Regions from separate parts of the Nocardioides sp. CF8 genome, predicted to be linked through region 2. Evidence: predicted binding sites of a transcription regulator. Region 2 holds the regulator's gene; each other region holds the start of a gene.
What was found. The regulator LexA, encoded in region 2, represses DNA repair genes until DNA is damaged. The targets are predictions, from matches to a motif close to TCGAACANNTGTTCGA.

Region 1 (5,414 bases), 1.2 Mb from region 2:
CGGCCACCTCCTGCATCTGCTTGCCGGACTTCAAGAAGCCCTCGGCGTTGCCGCGATCGACATGGCGTCGGTCCAGGGCGACGAGTCGTCGCGCCGCGTCGAGCACGTCGACGGTCGGGGCGTCGAGGCGGTCGGCGTAGCGCACCGCGTTGGTCAGCACCGTGCCCAGCCCGGCCTGTCGGGCGACCCGGGCCATCCGGGCGGCGTGGGCGGAGCTGTCGGGAAGGCGGTGCGAGACCAGCTCGACGACCAGGTTGTCGCGGGGCACGACGGCCTGCCACGGCGCCAGCGCCGCCAGCGCGAGGTCGTCGCGCCGGCGCCTCGCCGCCACGCCCGCCTCGGAGGCGGGGCCGAGCAGCACCATCACGTCGCCGCCCATGAGGTGGGGCGCCAGCGACTCCAGGGTCGCCACCGGCCGGCCTCGCTCACCGGTGAGGTGGGTGGTCGAGACCATCCGGCAGATCGCCGCCCAGCCCGCCTTGCCGGTCGCCAGGAACGTCACCCGGGGCAGCCCGCCCCGATGGGCCGGCAGGTCGCGGTGGGCGCCGCCGCGGACCGGGGTGCGCGCAGCCTCCCCCCGCGAGGAGGGCGTGCCCGGCCAGGTCACCGGCGCCACGGCCAGGTCCACCCCCAGGACCGGCCGGATGCCGGCCCGCGCGCAGGCCTGGGCGAACTTCACCGCGCCGTACGTGCCGTCGCGATCGGTGAGGGCGAGCGTGTCCATCTCCTGCTCGACGGCGCGCTCGACGAGGGTCTGCGGGTGGGATGCCCCGTATTGCAGGGAGTAGCCCGAGGCCACATGGAGATGGACGAACGGGTCAGGCGACACCGGACTGACCGGCCATCTGACCAGCTGCGACGAGGCGTTGGTCGAGATGGGCATGGGGCACCAGGCCCAGCGCCGACTCGATCACGGCCAGGAACCGGTCCGCGTCACGGACCAGGTCGTCGGCCTCGCGCTCGCTGACGGCCCGGGTCGAGCCGGACTCGGCAGCCGCTCGCTTGCCGGCGCCGGCCGCGAAGAACCGGGCCCACTCGGCGAGCTCGGGGGCGAGCTCGGCCAGCAGCACCCAGGCGTTCTTCTGGCGCCCGCGCCGAGCCGTGGGCTTGGCCCGGGCGGCCAGCAGGGCGGCCGCCGCCCGCAGTGCCGCCACATGGGCGCAGGCATAGCGGGTGGGCACGTCGCGGGCGGTGATCGACTCCTGCAACGACTCGGCAGCCAGCGCGAGGTAGGAATGGGTCGTCGCGGGCAACAGGTGGGGATTCATCATCAACACCGCCCTCAGTCCGCACAGCCGACGAGCTGCCAGTGGCCGTCGGACCAGTCGAAGGAGAGGTCGAAGACGCCGGTGGAGCTGATCCCCCGGCCGGCCTCGACCCGCCAGAGCTCACGCTCGACGAGCAGGTCGGCGTTGACCACCGGCTCGGCGGTCCCACCCGCGCTCTCCTGGGCGGGCTGCCACCACGGAGCGGTCTCCACCCAGTGCGCGAGCACGGCTCGCACCTTCCACAGCCGGCCTCGCCACAGGAACTGGTCGGGGCCCTCGGTCTCTCCTCGTCGAACCTCGACGGGGTCGTCGTACAGCCGCATCTCACGTCTCCTCACCGCTCATCGACCCCGCCACCGGCTCCGGGGGCGGTGGGGGTCGAGGTCACCGCCACCGGAGCCACGTCCGAACAGATGTTCGAACAAGACCAAAGGTACACGGCCCCACCGACAGTGGGTCAAGAGCGAGGGCGAACCTGCGTCAGTTCACGCGCAGATAGGTGTTGGTCTCCTTGCGCCACAAGAAGATGACGAGCAGCACGCAGAACGCGAAGAAGAGCGCCGAGACGACGACGAACGCGATCGGCAGGCCGTGGTTGAGGCCCAGGGACGAGACGAGCAGGCCGAAGAGGCTGGTCGCGGTGAGGACCAGCCGGGACCAGCCGTGGCCGTCCACGAGGAAGGCGGCGAGCACCACGACCAGCACCACGAACACGATGAACGAGACCAGCGCCAGCGGCACGAACTTCGGCACGATCGCCGCCTCGCGCAGGGCCGCCATCCCGCCCGAGGCGAGGAGCTCCTGCGCCGACGGGTTGCCCTTCGCCCAGGCGAGGATGATCTCGTCGTGCTGGAGCCAGGTCAGCAGCACGGCCGCCCCGCTCACCACGACCAGCGCGAGCAGGCACCGCAACGCGTTGGTGATCGATCCGGGCATGTCCCTCATCCGCAGTCCCTCAGCATCCTCGACAACTTCCCCTGACTAGGCTCGCACCATGGCGAGCGAGCACCCTGCGATCAGATCATTTCGCGACGACCTGCACCGGCGGGGTGGCTCGGGTGACGTGGTCATCCTGCCTGACTCGGTCCACACGGCCGCACTCGCCGCAGCCGCTCTGGGGTGTGAGATCGGCGCCATCGCCAACAGCCTGGTCTTCGACGTCGACGGCTCACCGGTCCTGATCCTCACCTCCGGCGCCCACCGTGTCGACACCGCCAAGGTCGCCGAGCGCATCGGCGTCGACGCGCTCACCCGAGCGACCCCCGACTTCGTCAAGCAGCACACCGGCCAGGTCATCGGTGGCGTCTCCCCCATCGACCACCCCGCCCCCGTGCCGACCTGGATCGACTCCTGGCTGCGCAACCACGAGGTGGTGTGGGCCGCCGCCGGCCACCCCGCCGCCGTCTTCTCCTCGACCTTCGAGGAGCTCGTCACGATGACCGGCGCCCGAGAGATCGAGGTCGCGTGATGGAGATCTGGATCAACCCCGCCTGCTCCAAGTGTCGTACGGCGATCAGCGAGCTGGATGCGGCCGGTGCCGACTACACCGTGCGCCGCTACCTCGAGGACACGCCGAGCGCCGACGAGCTCGCCGCCGTGGTCGAGCGCCTCGGCGTCGAGCCGTGGCACGTCGCGCGCGAGAAGGAGGCCCGCGACGCCGGGATCGACCTCCCCCGCGACGCCGAGCACCGCGCCCACTGGCTGGCCGCGCTCGCCGCCCACCCCCAGGCGATCCAGCGCCCGATCATCACCGCCACCGACGGCACCACCGTCGTCGGTCGCGACCCCGACGCCCTGCGCGCGGTGATCGACGCCGAACAGGCCTGACCTCACTAGGGTGTGGGCGTGGAATCACTCGCCTTGACCTTCTCCAGCGGCTGGGCCAGCGGCATCAACGCCTACCTGGTCGTGCTCGTGCTGGGCGTCGCCGACCGGCTGAACGACTTCACCCAGGTCCCCGACGTGCTCGCGCGGTGGGACGTCCTCAGCGTCGCCGGGTTCCTCTACGCGATGGAGTTCATCGCCGACAAGATCCCCTACATCGACTCCAGCTGGGACGCCATCTCCACCGCCATCCGGCCCACGGCCGGTGCCGTGATCGGCGTCCTGCTGGCCGGTGACGCGTCCACGCTCGACCAGGCGGTCCTCGGCGGCGTCGGCGGCGGCACCGCGCTGCTGTCCCACCTCGTCAAGGCCAGCAGCCGGCTGGCGATCAACTCCTCCCCCGAGCCGGTGACCAACATCGGCGCGAGCCTCGCCGAGGATGTCGCCGTCTTCGGTGTCGTGGCCTTCGCGATCAACAACCCCGAGGCCGCGGCAGCCATCGCCGGCGTGCTCCTGGCCGCCGGTCTCATCGCGATGTTCTTCATCGCCAGGTTCATCCGCCGGGGGTGGCGCAAGTGGAAGAAGAAGGACCCGATCGCGGCGTCGATGTGAGCGCCCGATGACTGAACTGCGGATCGTCGTCATCGGTGGCGGCTTCGGTGGCCTGGCCAGCGCGGCACGCCTGGCCAAGCTCGGCCACCAGGTCACCCTGCTCGAGCGCTCCACCTCCCTCGGCGGGGCCCTGCAGCCGATCAGTGCCGACGGCTTCACCTGGGACGCCGGCCCCACCACCACCTTGCTGCCGGCCGTCATCCGCGACCTGTTCCGCAAGACCGGTCGGCCGCTGGAGCGCGAGCTCGAGCTCGAGCCGCTCGACCTGGTCCGCGAGCACCGCTTCGAGGACCGCACCGTGCTGCGCCTGCCCAGCGGCTCGCGGGCCGCGCAGATCGCCGCCTTCGACCAGCTCGGCGACGGTGCGGGCGACCTCGGCGCCAGCTGGTCGGCGTACGTCGATGCGCACTCCGAGACCTGGGAGGTGCTGCGGCGCGGCTATCTCGAGCAGCCGTGGGACCCGGCCCTCTCCCCGCGCGAGCTGACCGACCTGCTCGGCAGTCGCGAGATGCTGCACAAGCGGCTGCGCCGCGACTTCAAGGACGAGCGGCTGCGCCTCGTCGCCAGCCATCCGTTCGTCATCGACGGCCACGACCTGCGCAACGTCCCGGCGTGGATGGGCGTGACGTCCTACCTCGAGCAGACCTTCGGCGCCTGGACCGTGCCCGGTGGCCTCTCCGCGATCGGTGCGGCGCTGGCCGACCGGCTCGCCACGCGTGGCGTCACCGTCGAGCTCGGCACCACGGCGCTGGACATCGTGCTGCGCGACGGCCGGGCGGTCGGCGTATGCACCGCGAACGGCGACCTCGACGCCGACGCCGTGGTCTGCGCGATCGACCCGCGGCGGCTGCCCGCGCTGGCGGGGTCGGTGCACCGGACCATGCCGGCCATCCCGCCCGTCGTCGCCCACGTGGGCCTCGACGGCGACCTGCCCGACCTGCCCCACGAGGTGGTGCTGCACGGCGACCCGATGCTGGTGGTGCGCACCGGCGGCACGGCCCCCGAGGGCGGCGCCGCGTGGACGATCATCGGCCGCGGCCGCCTCGCTGAGGACGTGCTGCGGGCCCTGGCCCGGCACAAGGTCGACGTCCGCACCCACGTCGTCACCCGGATCGACCGCTCCCCGCGCGACCTCGTCGATGCCTGGGGCGGTTCACCGCTCGGCGTGCTGTGGCAGGGCCGCGCGACGGTGCGCGACCGGCTCGGGCCGACCACCCCGGTCCCCGGTGTCTACGCCGCCGGCGCGCACGCGACCCCGGGCTCGGGACTGCCGTTCGTCGGGCTCTCGGCTGCCCTCGTCGCGCAGGAGATCGGGCCGGCCTGAGCACTTTCGTCCACGTGGACGAAAGTGCTCGCCCCGTACGCCGCAGGGCGGGTGCTGCCGCGTGCACAACCGTCCAGACGGACGACTCTGCCCGCCTGTGGACGACGCGAGCAGGGAACCCGGCTCGTCGGGCAATCTGGCGCCATGGCCGACGAGAAGCTCGACACGCGGCAGCCCTTCACCCGGGCTGCCGGTCTCGAGAGCGGCCTGACCCGGCGCCAGCTGATCGGTCCCGGCTTCCGCACGATCAGCCACGGGATCCTGGTCTCGGCGGAGGTCGCGGACTCACCCGGGCTGCGCACGCGAGCAGCGCTCCTTCCCTTCGGCCCGGACGCCTTCGCCAGCCACTGCTCCGCAGCCAGGGCATGGCAGGCGCCGATCGCGAC
Region 2 (5,414 bases):
TCAGGAATGCGGGCTCCCACGCCACCTACGTCGCGACAGTCGAATGGCGGCGAGGTGCCTGGCTCATGCACGAACTGGTGATCCCCGAATGATCCGCGCAGGTTTCCTCACCACGGTCCTCGTGACGTTCCTGGCCCTTGGGGGAGGCGCCCATGCAGGTGATGACGCTGAAGTCACGGCCGGCGCCAATGCCTTGAACGTGGCGATGACTCAGAACACGAATCAGACGGTGAAGCCGGCGATATCGAACGCCCCGACGCCCGGAAGTCCACAGAGTTCTACGCCACTCGGACCGAAGCCCGAGATCAAGTACGTGCCAATGTGCGTTCGCGGCGATCCCACCATGCAGGGCAGCGGATTCGGTTGCCCATCTGGCGAACAACTTGCTTGTGGCGACGGCGGGCTCATGTTCACCGTCTACGTCACGATGCCCGGACGGCCCACAGAGAGCTCCACTGAATGCATTGAGCCCGGCGACCCCGTTGACCCCGGTGCGCAGACGCCAACGGTCGACATCCCCGGCGAGGCACTGAGTGCCTTCAAAAAGGTCGAACTGCCTGCCTCCACGATCGAGATCCAGCCGCCAGGCGGCGAGACGCTGGTCAACTTCAAGACGATCTTGTCGACCCAGGCTGAGCGGCATCAGATCCCCGTCACCCTCGAGAAGGTCAAGATCGATCTCGTCCTCGAAGTCTGGCCGAGCCACTTCAAGTGGCACCACGGCGACGGGACCGAGCAGGAGTCGGCGGTCGCGGGAATGAAGTGGACCGACGGCGCCGACGTCGACAGCGCCGGCTTCATCACGCACGTCTACACCACGACGCTGGACGCGGCCCGGGTGAGCGTCGACACGACATGGTCGGCACAGTTCAAGGTCGTCGGCGACAAGGACTGGCGCCCGGTCGACGGAACCGTCACCAAGGTCGGCGCTCCAGCAACTCTCGGGGTGCTCGAGGCGAAGCCGCAGCTCGTCACGAGTCCGAACTGACGGGGTCACTCATCACCAGCGCGGCTGGACCGTGTGGCTCTGGTGTCACAGGCAGACACCAAAGCCACACAGTCGGCGGCAAGCAACGAGACCACCAGCAAATGCCGCGAGGGGCGGGCCACGCAAGTGGCCCGCCCCTCGTCTTCCCCGGCCCGCCAGCCGGGGTCGAGTCGGCTGGCGGAGGCTGTGAGTCGGTCAGTCGGTGCTGACCGGGACGCGGAGCTTCTGGCCCGCGGAGAGCGCGACGGAGTCGAGGGCGTTGAGCCGCTCGATCTCGCGCATGGTGGAGCGGATGTCGCCCTCGACGTCGAGCTCGGCGGCGATCCCCCAGAGGGTGTCGCCGGTGCCGACCATGACGATCTCGGTCGGCTCGGCCTGGCCGGGCGTCTCGGAGCCCACGGCGACGGAGCCGAGGAAGAAGGCCGCGAGGAGCAGCAGCGCCAGCGCCGCGAGGAACACGACCACGCGGCCGCGGCGCGTCAGGCGCACGCTGGACTGCGGGGCGCGAGAGACGCGCGGGGCGGAGAAGGTGGGGGAAATGCTGAGGGTGCTCATGTTGGCCTCCTGGGGAAGATCAGCCGGTCGTGGTGTCGAGGGAATGTCTAGACGGAGCCACCGACAACGGCAGCGGGTCGAAGAGACGTTCGATCGAACGTGTGTACGACGGTAGAGCATGTGTTCGAACGATGCAAGCGCTCGAGCGAACAATTGTTCGACACGTCAGGAGTCCCCCGAGGCCGACACGCCTTCGAACAAATGTTTGAACAACTGCTCGGCGATGACTACGGTGAAACCAACCGACTGCAGGAGGAGCCGCCATGGCGAAGAAGGAAGCACCGGACGCAAAGGTCCTGGCCATGCCCGACGGGCCGCCGGACGCCACGGGACTCACGCCGCGCCAGCAGCGCGTGCTCGCCACGATCAAGGACGCCATCGAGACCCGCGGCTATCCCCCGAGCATGCGCGAGATCGGCGCCGCGGTCGGGCTCACCAGCTCCTCCAGCGTCGCCCATCAGCTCAAGACCCTCGAGGAGAAGGGCTTCTTGCGACGCGACCCCAACAGGCCGCGCGCGCTGGAGGTGTTCCTGCCCGAGGTGATGGCCGCACGCCGCTCGATGTCGAGCGCCGACGAGTCGACGTACGACGAGACCGACATCGGCGACGCCGCGCCCCCGGCGACCTATGTGCCGATGGTCGGACGGATCGCCGCCGGCGGGCCGATCCTGGCCGACGAGCGCATCGAGGAGGTCTTCCCGCTGCCCAAGTCGCTGGTCGGCGACGGCACCTTGTTCATGCTCGAGGTGTCGGGCGACTCGATGATCGACGCAGCGATCTGCAGCGGTGACTACGTCGTGATCCGCCAGGAGCAGACGGCCGAGAACGGCGACATCGTCGCGGCGCTGATCGACGGCGAGGCGACGGTCAAGACGTTCCAGCGCAAGGACGGACACGTCTGGCTGCTGCCGCACAACGTCAACTACGACCCGATCGACGGCACCAACGCGACCATCCTGGGCAAGGTGACCGCGGTCCTGCGCCGCGTGTGAGGCGAGGTCACCCCTGACCGACACCTGCAGGCGACCCCGGGGTTCCGCGACCGGATCCCCGGGGTCGACCGGGGACAAGCCCGATGCCGGTCAGCCGTCGCCCGGGCTTGTCTGGAACCGTGACGATCCTCGCCCCACGCCCGACCATTTCCGACTCCGCTGCACAGCTCCAGCGGAGTCGTCGCGGCTTGCGCGAGCTCGGCTTCATCGCGCTGCTCTACATCGCGTACGCCGCCTCGCGGGTGTTCGCCGACGACGCCCTCGCGCCGGCGCGTGAGCGAGCGATGCGGATCGTCGACATCGAGGTGACGTTGCTGCTGGACCTGGAACGGACAGCCGTCGGCTGGTTCGTCGACCACGACGTGGCGGGCCTGCTGGCGGCCTACTACTACGCGACGGCCCACTACGTCGGCACCGCCGTCGTGCTCGGCTGGCTCTACCGGCGACGCGCCGCGCTCTATCCGCGTGCCCGGCAGGTCCTGGTCGCGAGCACCCTCGTCGCACTCGTCGGCTACCTGCTGATGCCGACCGCTCCCCCACGCCTCGTCGGCTACGCCGACCTGATGGCGCTACACGCAGACAGCGGCTGGTGGGGCGAGGCCGCGTCGGCACCGCAGGGCATGGGCTGGCTGACCAACCAGCTGGCCGCCTTCCCGAGCATGCACGCCGGCTGGGCGCTGTGGGTGGCGCTCGCGATCAGCGCCGCGACGACCCACCGCGGGTTGCGCTCCGTCGGCTGGGCGCACGCCGTGCTGACTGCCGTCGTGGTCGTCGGCACCGGCAACCACTGGCTCCTCGACGTGGTCGCCGGCTGGGCCATCGTGCTCCTGGCCTGGCAAACAACGAATGAACGTCCGGTCGCCCCGCGTGATCTCGAGGCCTCTGCGTCGTTGCTACATGCGTGACCCAGACCTCGCGCCCCGTTCCGCGCCGTACGATCCTCGCTTCCGCCGGAGCCCTGACCGCCGCAACCGCCGCGAGTGCCGCGGCCAGCGCCGGCGTCGCAGCCAAGCCCGGCCAGGAGCATCGCGTCTTCCAGCACGGCGTCGCCTCCGGTGATCCCCGACCGGGTCGGGTCGTCCTCTGGACCAGGGTGACTCCCTCGCCGGACGCGACTCCCGGGTCGGGCCGCGGCTCGGCCGTGGACGTCGAGTGGGAGGTCGCGCTCGACGAGCGCTTCCGCAAGGTCGTCCGTCGCGGCACCGCGCGCACCAGCGCGGCGCGAGACCACACTGTCAAGATCGACGCGACGCGGTTGGCGCCCGACACCTGGCACTTCTACCGCTTCCGCGTCGGCCGCCACGTCAGCCCCGTCGGCCGCACCTGGACGGCGCCGCGCGCCACCGCCAGCCCCGACAACCTCCGGCTCGGCGTCGTGTCGTGCGCCAACCTGCAGGCGGGCCACTTCTCGGCCTACCGCCACCTCGCGAAGCGCGACGACCTGCACGCGATCCTGCACCTCGGCGACTACCTCTACGAGTACGGCCCGGGCCAGTACGGCTACGGACAGTCCGACGTCGACGTGCGATCGCACGTGCCGGCGCACGAGATGGTCTCGCTGGCCGACTACCGCCAGCGGCACGCGCAGTACAAGCAGGACCCCGACCTCCAGGCGCTGCACGCGCGCTACCCCTTCATCGTCACCTGGGACGACCACGAGGTCACCAACGACCAGTGGGCAGAGGGAGCGCAGAACCACCAGGCCGCCGAGGGCGACTACGCCGCGCGCCGGGCGCGGGCCCATCGGGCGTACGACGAGTGGTTGCCCGTCCTCATGGAGGGCACCGCGCAGGTGGGTGACGGCACGCGGCTCTTCCGCGAGCTGACCTTCGGCAAGCTCGCGCAGCTGAGCATGCTCGACCTGCGCACCCACCGCGACGAGCAGGTCCCCACCACAACACCCAGTCCCGTGCCGACCCTCGAGGCCAGGGTCAGCGACCCCGAGCGCACCATCACCGGCCGCGCGCAGCTCGACTGGCTGCTCGGTGCGCTGCGGCGCGCACGCCCGCAGTGGAAGCTGGTCGGCAACCCGGTGATGATCGCGCCGGTCACCTTCGCGCAGCTGCCGACCGATCTCGTCGACCCCGTCAACGACGTCACCGGGATCTTGCCGCGCGACGGGGCGCCGTACAACGTGGACCAGTGGGACGGCTACACCGACGACCGTCGCGAGCTCTTCACCCACATCCGGGACCGGCGGCTGCGTGACGTGGTGTTCCTGACCGGGGACATCCACTCAGCGTGGGCGTGCGACCTGCCGCAGGACATCGCGACCTATCCGCTGAGCGAGTCCGCGGGCGTCGAGTTCGTCTGCTCGTCGGTCACCTCGAACAACCTGAAGGACATCACCGGCACCCCCGCGCGCACGAGCAGCCTCGTGGTCGAGGGGATCATCCAGGCCAACAACCGGCACGTGAAGTACCTCAACTTCGACGACCACGGCTTCTCGGTCCTCGACGTCACCGCGGCCCGCGCGCAGATGGACTGGTTCGTGATCGGCGACCGTCGTGACCCTGCGGCCCCGGCGAGCTGGAGCGCGTCGTGGGCCACCGCCTCCGGCGCCAACCACGTCGTCCCCGTCGCGAAGCCCGTCGCATGAGCGCCACCCTGGACCGCCGCAGCTTCATCACCCTCGCGGGCGCCGGCGGCCTGGCCGTCACGCTGTCGTCGGCGCCCGGCGCGGCGGCGCGCCCCGCCGCCGACAGGCTCCAGCGGGCCTACGTCCTCGTGCTCGACGGCTGCCGGCCCGACGAGATCACGCCGCTGCTGATGCCGCGCACGAGCGCGCTGCGCTCCTCCGGCCTCAACCACCCCTACGCCTCGTCGGTGCCGATCATGGAGACGATCCCCAACCACGTGATGATGATGACCGGGGTCCG
Region 3 (5,414 bases), 1.8 Mb from region 2:
ATCGCTCGCGATGTCGCCGACGTCATCGTGCCGCGGGGTCACCGGCTCGCCGGCCGCACCCGGGTCTCGCCGCGCGACCTCGTCGACGAGCCCTGGGTGGCGACACCCGAGGGCAGCATCTGCCGGCAGTGGCTGATGCGGATGTACGACGGCACCGGGCGTGCGCCCCGGATCGCGCACGTCGCCATGGAGTTCGACTCCCACCTCGCTCTCGTCGGCGCGGGGTTGGGCATCGCGCTGATCCCGCGGCTCGGTCGCGCCCCGCTGGGCGACGACGTCGTCGCCGTCGCGGCCCACCGGCCGGCGCCCACCCGCGAGATCACCGTCCTGCACCGTGCGTCGATGGTCGACTCCCCCGCAGTGACGGCCGTCGTGCAGGCACTGTCCGCTCGCTGAGCCCAGCGTCGCCTTGCTGCCCGGGCAGCGGTGGTTCACCTTCTTCCGGTGAATCACCCCTGGTCGTCCAGCGCCGCCAGGTGTGGGCCGATGACCGCGACGAGCTGGTCGTGGACATCGCGATCAGCAGCAACGATGAGCCCGCGACGTGTGTTCAGCGCATCGCCCGCCAAGTCGGAGACCACGCACCCGGCTGCGCGGCACACCCCGATCCCCGCCGCGAAGTGCACGTTGTCCACGAACGTGCCGTCACTGATGTACGCCGCCCGGCGACCCGCGGCCACCCAGGCGACTGCCAGCGTCGTGGACGTCACCCGGGGACCGAACGACGCCCGGAAGGCTGCGTCTGCGAGCAGCTGCGGGCCCAGGAAGGGTCGATCCAGCGGGCCGTCGCAGTTGACGTCGACGAGTGTGATCGCGACGACGGGAGGAGTGGCTCGTCGGCTCCGTCGCGGCGTACGAACGCTCCCTGCTTGTCTGCCCAGAACGTCTCGCCGGTGATCGGATCAGCGGACACGCTGACCACCGCGTCCGCCCCGTCGACCAGGGCGACATTGACGGCGACCAGCGGGGTCTGCGCGGCGAAGTTCAACGTCCCGCAGAGTGGGTCCACGAGCCAGCGGCGAGAGCCCGAGCCGCCACCCACGCCCCTCACCTCACCGCTCTCCTCGCCGACCCGAACGTCCTCGGGGCGAGCAGCCGCGATCGCCTCGAAGATCGCGCGTTCGGCGTCGAGGTCCGCGTCGGTCGCGAAGTCGAGCCCCGACTTGGCGTGCCTGGTCAGGCCGGTCCCGTAGGCAGCTCGCACCACCCGCGCGCCAGCTTCGGCGGCCACGAGAGCAATCTCGACATCGGTCAGCTGATTCGTCACCCATTCATCCTCGCCGACTGGCGCGGCCCGCTCGATGTCGGTGGCGCGCTACCGCGCGGCGCGCGAGGATGAGGCGCATGACGACCACCGACTGGGCCCCGTCGCCCGATCGACGTCCGGCCATGCGGATCGCACCCCTGAACATGGCCCACGCCCAGGACATCTGCACGTGGCAGTACTCGTCGCCGTACCACTGCTATGACATGACTGGCGCGACGCCCGCGGGACTGCTCGACCCTGTGGCCGGGTTCAACGCGGTCCTCATGGCGGACGAACTCATCGGGTTTCGCTCGTTCGGCGCCGACGGACAGGTCCCCGGATGGGCCTACGACGACGACGCGCTGGACACCGGCGGGGGCCTGCGGCCGTCGCTCATCGGGCAGGGATTCGGACAGGCCGCGATCCAGACCGGCCTGGCGTTCGGAACCGAGAAGTTCCACCCACAGGCATTTCGGGTCACCGTCGCGTCCTTCAATGCACGCGCTCTTCGAACTGTCGCATCCCTCGGTTTCCGGCCGGTCGGCGAGTTCGAGTCCTCCAACAATCGGACGCAGTACGTCGTCCTCAGTCGGCCTACGTCCGCCGGTGGAAGCTGACGTTGCCGTTGGGCAGGTGGGTGGTCCCGTAACGCTCGTCGTGGATCACGCGGTGGTGTCGGTGGCACAGCAGCCGGCCGGTGGTCGTGTCGGTGGGGCCACCCTGGGACCAGGGTTGGTCGTGGTGCACGTGACACGCGGCGGGCGGCAGGTCGCAGCCCTCGGCGGTGCAGCCGCCGTCGCGCTGGGCGATCGCGACGCGTTGCGCCCTGGTGTGGAACCGGCGGGTGCGGCCGAGATCGAGGACCTCGGAGGTCCCGCCGAGGACGGCGGGGATGATCCCGGCCTCGCACGCGAGCCGTCGGGCCTGGCCGGCGCTGAGCCGGCCACCGGTGTCGAGCGACGCCGCCGCGAGTCCGCCCATCAGCGTCCCGAGACCCATCGTGACCACGACAGTGGCGGACACGCCGCCGCTGGTGGGGAGGCGGTCGGCGGCGTATCGCTCGATCCACTCGATGAACGCCCACCCGAGGCGTTCGTGGAGCGGCCGCTCGTCGCGGGGCGCCTGTCCGGTGATCGCCATGAGCTGTTTGCGGAGCATCTCCGCGGCGCCGGCGGTGGGCAGGGTGAACTTCCCGGTGGTGGTGCCGTCGGGGTTCTCGCGCAGCGTGAGGGAGACCTTGCGCGCGGCGGCGGCTTCCTCGTCGGCCAGCGCCTTGGCCTCGGCGGCCTCGCCGACCTCGGGGGCGACGGTGTCGAGGATCCGGCGCCCGAGGACCTTGAGCGCCTTGGCGTCGTGGTCCTTGGCGAGCACCAGGAGGTGCTCGACGGCCCGCGGCTTCACGTGCTGGTGCGCCGACGGGATGGCATCGACGGCCTTGACGATCACCCACGCCTGGTCGACATGCACCCCACCACCCGCCAGCGCGGCCTGCACCGGGGCATGCAGCTCCTCGGACAGTCGTCGCCCCAGGTGGGTCAACCGGTTGACCTCGGGACGCGTGAGCAGCGAACGCCCCGCCCACCACTGCCCGGTGTGCCGGGCCCCGATCACGTCACCCAGTCGGCGGTGATCAGCCTCCCCGACCGCAGCGGTGACGGCACCGGTCGAGCGGTCGACGAGCCGGGTCGCGACGTCGAGCAACCGTGTGAGGTCGGCATCGGACAGGGTCGTGACGGGGAGCCCGGACAAGTCGTCGTACGCCGCGTCCAACCGCTCCAGCACGGCGGTCAGCACCGGCGATGGCGGGACCGGGGCACCCGGCGCACGCCATTGCTCGTCGGTCGTCATCGCGCACCCCCTCCATCGGCTGGAACCAACCCGCAGTCGTGTGACTGGGGTCCGGGGCGCCTTTTCCGGGTGGTGGGTTCGACCAGCAGTTCCACGATGGGATGAGCCGCAGCTTGCTCACCCGCTGATCTGGTCCGCTGTGGACCATGTGCTGAAGCAATCGTACGCCCGTTCGAACACCGAGGGAAGGCCCAACCGGAGCGATTTGCCGCCGTTCGCTCCGGGCGAACGCAATCATGGCGCTCGAAACTAGGGTGGTCCCATGAAGGCCCCTCGAGCACTGGCACGGTTCAACAAGCGCGTGACCAACCCGATCCAGTCGACGTACGCACCGCACCTCGCGCCATGGGCGGTCATCACGCACGTCGGCCGCAAGTCCGGGCAGACCTACCGCACCCCGGTCGTGGGCTTCCGGTCCGGCTCGACCTTCGCGGTGGTGCTGTTCTACGGCCCCGAGTCGGACTGGGTGCGCAACGTGCGCTCGGCAGGTTCCGCGACGATCACGCGACGCGGTCGGGACCTGACGTGGAGCAACCTCCGGGTGGTCCCGGCGGACACCGCCGGCCTGCCGAGGGCCGCGCGCACACTCGGCGGAGCAGCCCGCCCGGTGCTCGTCGGCGACCTCTCCTGACAGTCAGCTCGATGCCTGGCCGGTGAGACCCGGCCCCCAGTCTCGAAACAAGACCGCCCCAAGGAGCATCCATGTCTGACCCCCAGGACCCGTACGCGACGCTGGCGCGCCTGCTCGACGAGCGGTGGACCTGCCGCCAGTTCCTCGCTGACGAGGTGCCGCGGGAGACCATCGAGCGCCTGCTGGCCCTGGGGCAGCGGACACCGTCGTGGTGCAACACCCAGCCGTGGCAGGTGATCGTGACCAGCGGCGAGGGCACGCACCGCTTCCGCAAGGGGCTGCTCGAGCACGTGGCCAGCCAGCCCCCTGCACCGGACTTCGACTTCCCCGCTGCCTACACCGGCGAGCACCGCGCCCGTCGGCGCGAGTGCGGATTCCAGCTGTACGACAGCGTCGGCATCGTCAAGGGCGACGCCGACGCGAGCCTCCGCCAGGGACTGCGCAACTTCGAGCTCTTCGACGCCCCGCACGTCGCCATCATCACCACGGAGGACGACCTCGGGGTGTACGGCGCGGTCGACTGCGGCCTCTACGTCAACACGTTCCTGCTCGGCGCCCAGAGCCTCGGGCTCGCCGCCGCGCCCCAGGCCGCACTCGCGTCGTACTCACCGTTCCTGCGCGAGCACTTCGACATCCCCGACAATCGTCGCGTGGTCGTGGGCATCTCGTTCGGCTACGCCGACCGCGACCACCCGGTCAACGGTTTCCGGACCTCGCGCGCCGCGCTCGCCGACACCGTCACCTGGCACTAGGCGGTCAGAACAGCGCTGACGCGAGGTCCCGCCGCCCGGCCAGCACCCGCTCGTCGTCGTTGCCGACGGCCGCGAAGAGCGCCAGGAGGTGGTCTCGTGCCTTGGCGCGGTCGGCGTCCGCCGTACGCGCGACCAGGTTGATGAGGCGGGTGAAGGCGTCCTCGACATGGCCGCCGAGGAGGTCGAGGTCGGCCACCAGCGTCTGCGCCTCGACGTCGTCGGGAGCGGCAGGGGCAGCTGCGCGCGCGGCGTTGAGGTCTGCGCCCTGGGTCCGCTGCAGGACCTTCGCCATCGCCAGTCCCGCGACGGCCTCCGAGTCGGCCGGGTTGGCGTCGACGAGCTTCTGGTACTCCGCGACTGCGCGATCGATGTCGCCCTCCCCCAGCGCGTCCTGCGCTGCGGCATACCTCGGGTCGACCTCGGGCTCCTCGCCCTCGACCGGCTCGACGCCGCGCGGCTGGTGACGCCCGGTGATGCCCTGGGTCGTGAGCTGCTGCCCGACCTGGGTCAGCGCGGTGCGCAGCTCCTCGATCGGCACGATGTCCTGGAACAACGGCATCGGTCGCCCGTCGACCACCGCCACCACGAGCGGGATCGACTGGATCTGCATCGCCTGCGCGATCTGCGGCACGGCGTCGATGTCGACGAGGCCCACGAGGTAGCGCCCCTCGAACTCGCCCGAGACCGCGACCATGTCGTCGGCCAGGTTGCCGCTCTCGGGCATCTGCGTGCGCGAGAAGAACACCAGCAGGACCGGCGCGGCCATCGAGGACTCGATGACCTGCTGGAAGTTGGCCTCCGTGACGTCGACGGAGTACGCCGAGTGGCCGGCACCGGAGGCAGGCGCACCCGACGCCGGGGCGGGCGAGCCCGCGGGCGGTTGGGCGGGGCGCTTGAGCGCCGAGAGGTCAATCGCACCGGGACGGGAGAACGGCTG
Region 4 (5,414 bases), 1.4 Mb from region 2:
CCGTACGCCGCTGTGTGGGCCAACGCCTCGCTGCTGCACGTCGCTCGGAGAGACCTGCCCACCGTGATCGCACGCCTCGCCGCGGTCGTGCGACCCGGTGGCCTGCTGCGCATCTCGGTCAAGGAGGGCGACGGGGAGGGCTGGTCGACGCACGGCTCGATCAGCAGCCCGCGCCACTTCACCTACTGGCGCGCCGATGCGCTGGCCACCGTCGTCGCCGACGCGGGCTGGCGCGACGTCGAGATCGCCCACGAGGCCGGACGGAAGAACGCCGACTCGTGGCTCGAGCTGTCGGCGGTGCGCGCATGAGGCACACCGAGTTCTGGGACCGCCTCGACCACGCCCTCGGGCGGGCGAGCTCACGGACCTGGGCCGAGCTGTTCGTGATCGGCGAGCTCGGCAGCCGGACCGCGGTCGAGGCCCTCGACGCGGGCGTCGCGCCCAAGCAGGTGTGGCAGGCCGTGTGGCGCACGCTCGAGCTGCCCGACCGGGAACGGTGAGACCATGGCTGGCATGACCAAGGGCAACTGGATCAGCGCCGCGGTCGTGGCCGCGGTGCTGGTCGTCGGGGTCGGGGCGTGGCTGTTCCAGCCCTGGCGCATCCTCACCAGCAGCACCGTCGACGAGGCCGTGCCGACAGCCACCTCAGGAGCCGACCAGACGGAGTCGGCCACTCCGGTCGATAAGCCCACCACCACGCCCACGGACCGGGAGCTCGGCGCCGGCACGTTCGTCGACGCCGAGCACGCGACCGCGGGGGCGGTCCGCCTGCTGGAGCTCGCCGACGGCCGCCGGTTCGTCCGCATCGAGGGCCTGGCCAGCTCCGACGGGCCTGATCTCCACGTCTGGCTCAGCGACCGACCCAGCGGGGGTGACTGGGGCTCCTACGACGATGGTCGCTACGTCGCGCTCGGAGGCCTCAAGGCGACCCACGGCAACCAGAACTACGAGATCCCGGCCGGGGCCGACCTCGCCGGGCTGAAGTCGGTCGTCATCTGGTGCGACCGCTTCAACATCGCCTTCGGCACCGCGCCGATCAGCGCCGCATGACGACGACGACCCTCGTCGACATCGAGGCCGTCCAGACCCGCACGATCCGCACGCTCGTCGTCTCGCAGGCAGTCGGGGCGGTCGGCGTGACGATCGGCGTCGCGACCGCCTCGCTGCTCGCGCGCGACATCTCCGGCAGCGAGAGCATGGCCGGCCTGGCCCAGACCTTCCAGGTGCTCGGCACGGCGGCCGCCGCCTTCCTGCTCGCGCGGTTGATGCGCGCCCGCGGGCGCCGGATCGGCCTCGTCACCGGCTACCTGCTCGGCGCTGCCGGCGCCGTGCTGGCCGTCGTCGCCGGTGTGGTCGACTCGATGCTGGTGCTGCTCGTCGGTGCCGTCCTCCTCGGTGCGACCACGGCAGCCAACTCCGGCTCGCGCTACGCCGCCACCGACCTCGCGCCCGAGGAGACGCGCGCCCGTGCGTTGTCCGTCGTCGTGTGGGCCACCACCATCGGCGCGGTCGCCGGCCCCAACCTGACCGGTGTTGGCGCCTCCTTCGCGCGGTCCGTCGGCATCCCCGAGCTCACCGGCGGGTTCGCCATCGGCGCGGTCGCGCTCGTGGTGGCGGCCGGCGTGCTCGCCGTACGCCTCAAGCCGGATCCGCTCCTCGTCGCGCAGTCGATGGCACCGGTCGCCGCGGGCGACGTCCCCACCCGGTCGTGGTCGCGCTTCACCGCCACGGTGCGCGACGTGCCGGCCGTCGGCGCGGCCGTGGTCGGCATGGCCTGCGCGCACGCGGCGATGGTGACCGTGATGATCATGACGCCGCTGCACATGGAGCACGGCGGCGCACACCTGCACGTCATCGGCTTCGTGATCTCGCTGCACGTGCTCGGCATGTTCGCGTTCTCACCGCTCGTCGGTCTCGCCGCCGATCGCTGGGGACGCTCGTCGGTGCTGGCGGCCGGCGGACTGACGCTGCTGGCGTCGCTGGCTCTGTGCGGCTCGGCGCCCGAGGGGAGCTCGTGGCAGATCTTCGCCGGGCTCTTCCTGCTCGGCCTCGGCTGGTCCTTCGCGACGGTCGCGGCCTCGACGATCATCGCGGACCGTACGCCGCTGTCCGCGCGCACGGACGTCCAGGGCACCTCCGACATGGCGATGTCCCTGACGGCCGCGGGCGGGGGAGCGCTCGCCGGGGTGATCGTCCAGGAGCTCGGTTATCCGATGCTGGCCGCCTTCGCCGCGCTGCTCGGAGCGGTCGTCGTCGCGGCCGGGCTCGCGACACGTCGCGACGGCCGCGCCTGATCCGGGCGACACGCCGGGGGCGAACAGCGCATCGAACAGACGTTCGGGTTAGATTGTGTCCACAGGTACGACGCGGGACCGAGGTTCTCCACAGGTTCGACCTCCCTGATCAGGGGATGTCGGTGGCTCGCTCTAGCGTCGCAGACGTACCTGACATCCGACACGTAGAGAAGGACACGCACATGGCTGGTGGAGATCGCGAGAAGGCGCTGGATGCAGCGCTCGCCAACATCGAGAAGTCGTTCGGCAAGGGCTCGGTCATGCGACTGGGCGACGAGATCCGTGCCCCGCTGGAGGTGATTCCCACCGGTTCCATCGCGCTCGACGTCGCGCTCGGTCTCGGCGGGCTGCCCCGCGGCCGTGTCGTGGAGATCTACGGTCCGGAGTCCTCCGGAAAGACCACGGTCGCCCTGCACGCGGTGGCCAATGCCCAGCGGGCCGGCGGCATCGTGGCCTTCATCGACGCCGAGCACGCCCTCGACCCCGACTACGCCAAGGCGCTGGGTGTCGACACCGACGCCCTGCTGGTCTCCCAGCCCGACTCCGGTGAGCAGGCGCTCGAGATCGCCGACATGCTGATCCGTTCCGGCGCCCTGTCGCTGATCGTGATCGACTCGGTGGCCGCGCTGGTGCCCCGGGCCGAGATCGAGGGCGAGATGGGCGACAGCCACGTCGGTCTCCAGGCCCGACTGATGAGCCAGGCACTGCGCAAGATGACCGGTGCTCTCAACAACTCCAAGACGACGATGATCTTCATCAACCAGCTGCGCGAGAAGATCGGCGTCATGTTCGGCTCGCCCGAGACCACCACCGGTGGCAAGGCGCTGAAGTTCTACTCCTCGGTGCGCCTCGACGTGCGCCGCATCGAGACGCTCAAGGACGGCACCGACATGGTCGGCAACCGCACCCGCGTCAAGGTCGTGAAGAACAAGGTCGCCCCGCCGTTCAAGCAGGCGGAGTTCGACATCATGTACGGCAAGGGCATCAGCCGCGAGGGTGGCCTCATCGACGTCGGTGTCGAGGCGGGCCTGGTCCGCAAGGCCGGCGCTTGGTACACCTACGAGGGCGACCAGCTCGGGCAGGGCAAGGAGAACGCCCGCACCTTCCTCAAGGACAACCCCGACCTGGCCAACGAGCTGGAGAAGAAGATCCTGGAGAAGCTCGGCGTCGGGCCGCAGGTCGACACCCCGGCCGACGAGCTCTCCGACGAGCCGATCGGTGTGAGTGACTTCTGACCGCGCAGCCGGCCCCGCGGAACCAGGGGCCGGCGCGGATGAACTGCGAGGACGGGTGTGGTGAGCGAGGACCGGCCGGCGCCGGCGTGGGCAGGAGACGTCCACGCCGGGGTCGAGGCCTGGACTCGCTCGTCCCGGTTGTCCAAGTCCGGAGCCGCGGAGTCGGACGAGCCCGACGAGCCGTTCGAGCGGGTGCCGACAGGCCGCCCGCGGCGCAAGTCCGGCGCCTCTCGCGCCCGGTCGACGGAGCGGGCGACGGGTCGCACCCGAGAGCCCTCGTCGGCTCCGCCGCCGCCCGACAAGGTCGCCCTCGGACCGCCCGCGGACCCGGAGGCCGTTGCGCGCAAGATCCTCCTCGACGCCCTCACCGGCCAGGCCCGCTCGCGCAAGGAGCTGGCCGACAAGCTGGCGAAGAAGGAGGTGCCGGCCGAGCTGGCCGAGCGCCTGCTCGACCGCTTCGAAGAGGTCGGCCTGATCGACGACGAGGCCTTCGCCCGGGCGTGGATCGAGTCGCGACAGCCGGGCAAGGGGTTGGCCCGACGTGCGCTGGCCCACGAGCTGCGCCGCAAGGGCATCGACGACGAGGTCGCTCGTGACGCCCTCGACCAGATCGACCCGGACGACGAGGCTGCCGCTGCCCGGGTGCTGGTACGCAAGAAGTTGCGCTCCGTCCGTGGCCTCGAGCAGCAGAAGGCGACCCAGCGACTTGTGGGGATGCTCGCACGCAAGGGCTACGGCGCCGGGATGGCGTTCGCGATCGTCAAGGACGAGCTGCGACTGGATGCAGAGCCCGACGAGGAGTTCTAGTCTCGGCTCATGCCCCGACTGCTGCCCGGCCCGGACGAGCGCCCATGACCATCCGGCTGACGATCGCCGACCGGGGCCACGAGCTGTCGGGTGTGGTGCGAGACGGGGAGTCCTGGCGGGCTGCCGCGGTCCGGACGGCCGGCTCGCTCAGCGGCGTGCCGGTGCCTCTCGACCTGTCCGGTGAGGTCAAGAAGTTCCTGATCGACCACGACCGGGCCGTGACGCTGCGGCCCATGACCCGCGGCGACCTGCCCAAGGTGGCGCAGTGGCGCCAGCAACCGCACGTGCTCCAGTGGTGGGCAGCCGACGGTGAACCGACCCTGGAGCGCGTCACCGAGCAATACTCCGCGGACATCGACGGCACCAGCCCGACGCGGATCTGGGTGGCCGAGGTCAACGGCCGTTCGGTGGGCTTCGTGCAGGACTACCGCATCGGCGACTATCCCGAGTACGCGCTGCTGGCTCCCGACCCGGACGCGATCGGGATGGACTACGCGATCGGTGAGCCGGAGTGGGTCGGGCGTGGACTGGGGGTGCCGATCCTCTGGGCCTGGATGCTGAAGACCCAGCACCGGCTGCCGGCCGCGGCCGCCTACTTCGCCGCTCCCGACCACCGCAATGCGGCCAGCCTGCGGGTGCTCGACAAGCTCGGCTTCGAGCAGGGGGTGTGGTTCGACGAGCCCCAGACGGACAGTTCGGTGGCGACCGTCGTCGGCTGCACCCTCGACGTACGCCGCGTCCTGGCCTGACGAGCAGCGCCTCCTCGGTGCGCGATGATGTGCCCATGACCGACGCGATCGCCGCCCAGCTCCGCCTCAGCCCCGGCCCCGTTGACCTGAGTGCCATCGAGACGGACGCCGCGCCCGGGTTCACGGGGAAGAAGGCCGACGGCGAGGCGGCGCTGGCGGCCATGGCCACCGAGCTGGCCGACCTGCAGGAGCGCCTGTGGGCCGAGCGGACCGCCGGCTCCGAGCGGCGGGTGCTGCTCGTGCTCCAGGGCATGGACACCTCGGGCAAGGGCGGGGTGCTGCGGCACGCCGTCGGCCTGATCGACCCGCAGGGCGTGCGGATCACCAGC

Region 1: CF8_RS12880 (DUF6504 family protein) is a predicted target of LexA. The motif match lies at 1,674-1,689, and genes of this name have one in related genera.
Region 3: CF8_RS20790 (HNH endonuclease signature motif containing protein) is a predicted target of LexA. The motif match lies at 3,255-3,270, and genes of this name have one in related genera.
Region 4: recA (recombinase RecA) is a predicted target of LexA. The motif match lies at 2,326-2,341, and genes of this name have one in related genera.

Annotation. Positions count from the first base shown of each region.
Region 1 is NZ_CM001852.1:2,646,098-2,651,511, forward strand. Features, by position in the region: partial or broken gene CF8_RS22055 (PHP domain-containing protein) at 1-799, opposite strand, end outside; gene CF8_RS12875 (SAV_6107 family HEPN domain-containing protein) at 819-1,271, opposite strand; gene CF8_RS12880 (DUF6504 family protein) at 1,283-1,591, opposite strand; gene CF8_RS12885 (hypothetical protein) at 1,749-2,204, opposite strand; gene CF8_RS12890 (YbaK/EbsC family protein) at 2,263-2,736, shown strand; gene CF8_RS12895 (ArsC/Spx/MgsR family protein) at 2,736-3,095, shown strand; gene CF8_RS12900 (DUF4126 domain-containing protein) at 3,114-3,704, shown strand; gene CF8_RS12905 (phytoene desaturase family protein) at 3,712-5,028, shown strand; gene CF8_RS21010 (hypothetical protein) at 5,173-5,414, shown strand, end outside.
Region 2 is NZ_CM001852.1:3,851,302-3,856,715, reverse strand. Features, by position in the region: gene CF8_RS18795 (DUF6318 family protein) at 1-92, shown strand, start outside; gene CF8_RS22125 (hypothetical protein) at 89-988, shown strand; gene CF8_RS18785 (LysM peptidoglycan-binding domain-containing protein) at 1,184-1,543, opposite strand; gene lexA (transcriptional repressor LexA) at 1,807-2,535, shown strand; gene CF8_RS18775 (phosphatase PAP2 family protein) at 2,655-3,440, shown strand; gene CF8_RS18770 (alkaline phosphatase D family protein) at 3,437-5,134, shown strand; gene CF8_RS18765 (alkaline phosphatase family protein) at 5,131-5,414, shown strand, end outside.
Region 3 is NZ_CM001852.1:1,425,221-1,430,634, reverse strand. Features, by position in the region: gene CF8_RS07065 (LysR family transcriptional regulator) at 1-396, shown strand, start outside; gene CF8_RS23440 (inositol monophosphatase family protein) at 450-710, opposite strand; gene CF8_RS23435 (inositol monophosphatase family protein) at 707-1,267, opposite strand; gene CF8_RS20795 (GNAT family N-acetyltransferase) at 1,345-1,863, shown strand; gene CF8_RS20790 (HNH endonuclease signature motif containing protein) at 1,841-3,094, opposite strand; gene CF8_RS07045 (nitroreductase family deazaflavin-dependent oxidoreductase) at 3,357-3,725, shown strand; gene CF8_RS07040 (nitroreductase) at 3,797-4,477, shown strand; gene CF8_RS07035 (co-chaperone YbbN) at 4,482-5,414, opposite strand, start outside.
Region 4 is NZ_CM001852.1:2,419,005-2,424,418, forward strand. Features, by position in the region: partial or broken gene CF8_RS11770 (class I SAM-dependent methyltransferase) at 1-309, shown strand, start outside; gene CF8_RS11775 (DUF3046 domain-containing protein) at 306-500, shown strand; gene CF8_RS11780 (DM13 domain-containing protein) at 514-1,050, shown strand; gene CF8_RS11785 (MFS transporter) at 1,047-2,294, shown strand; gene recA (recombinase RecA) at 2,477-3,529, shown strand; gene CF8_RS11795 (regulatory protein RecX) at 3,590-4,336, shown strand; gene CF8_RS11800 (GNAT family N-acetyltransferase) at 4,381-5,085, shown strand; gene CF8_RS11805 (PPK2 family polyphosphate kinase) at 5,121-5,414, shown strand, end outside.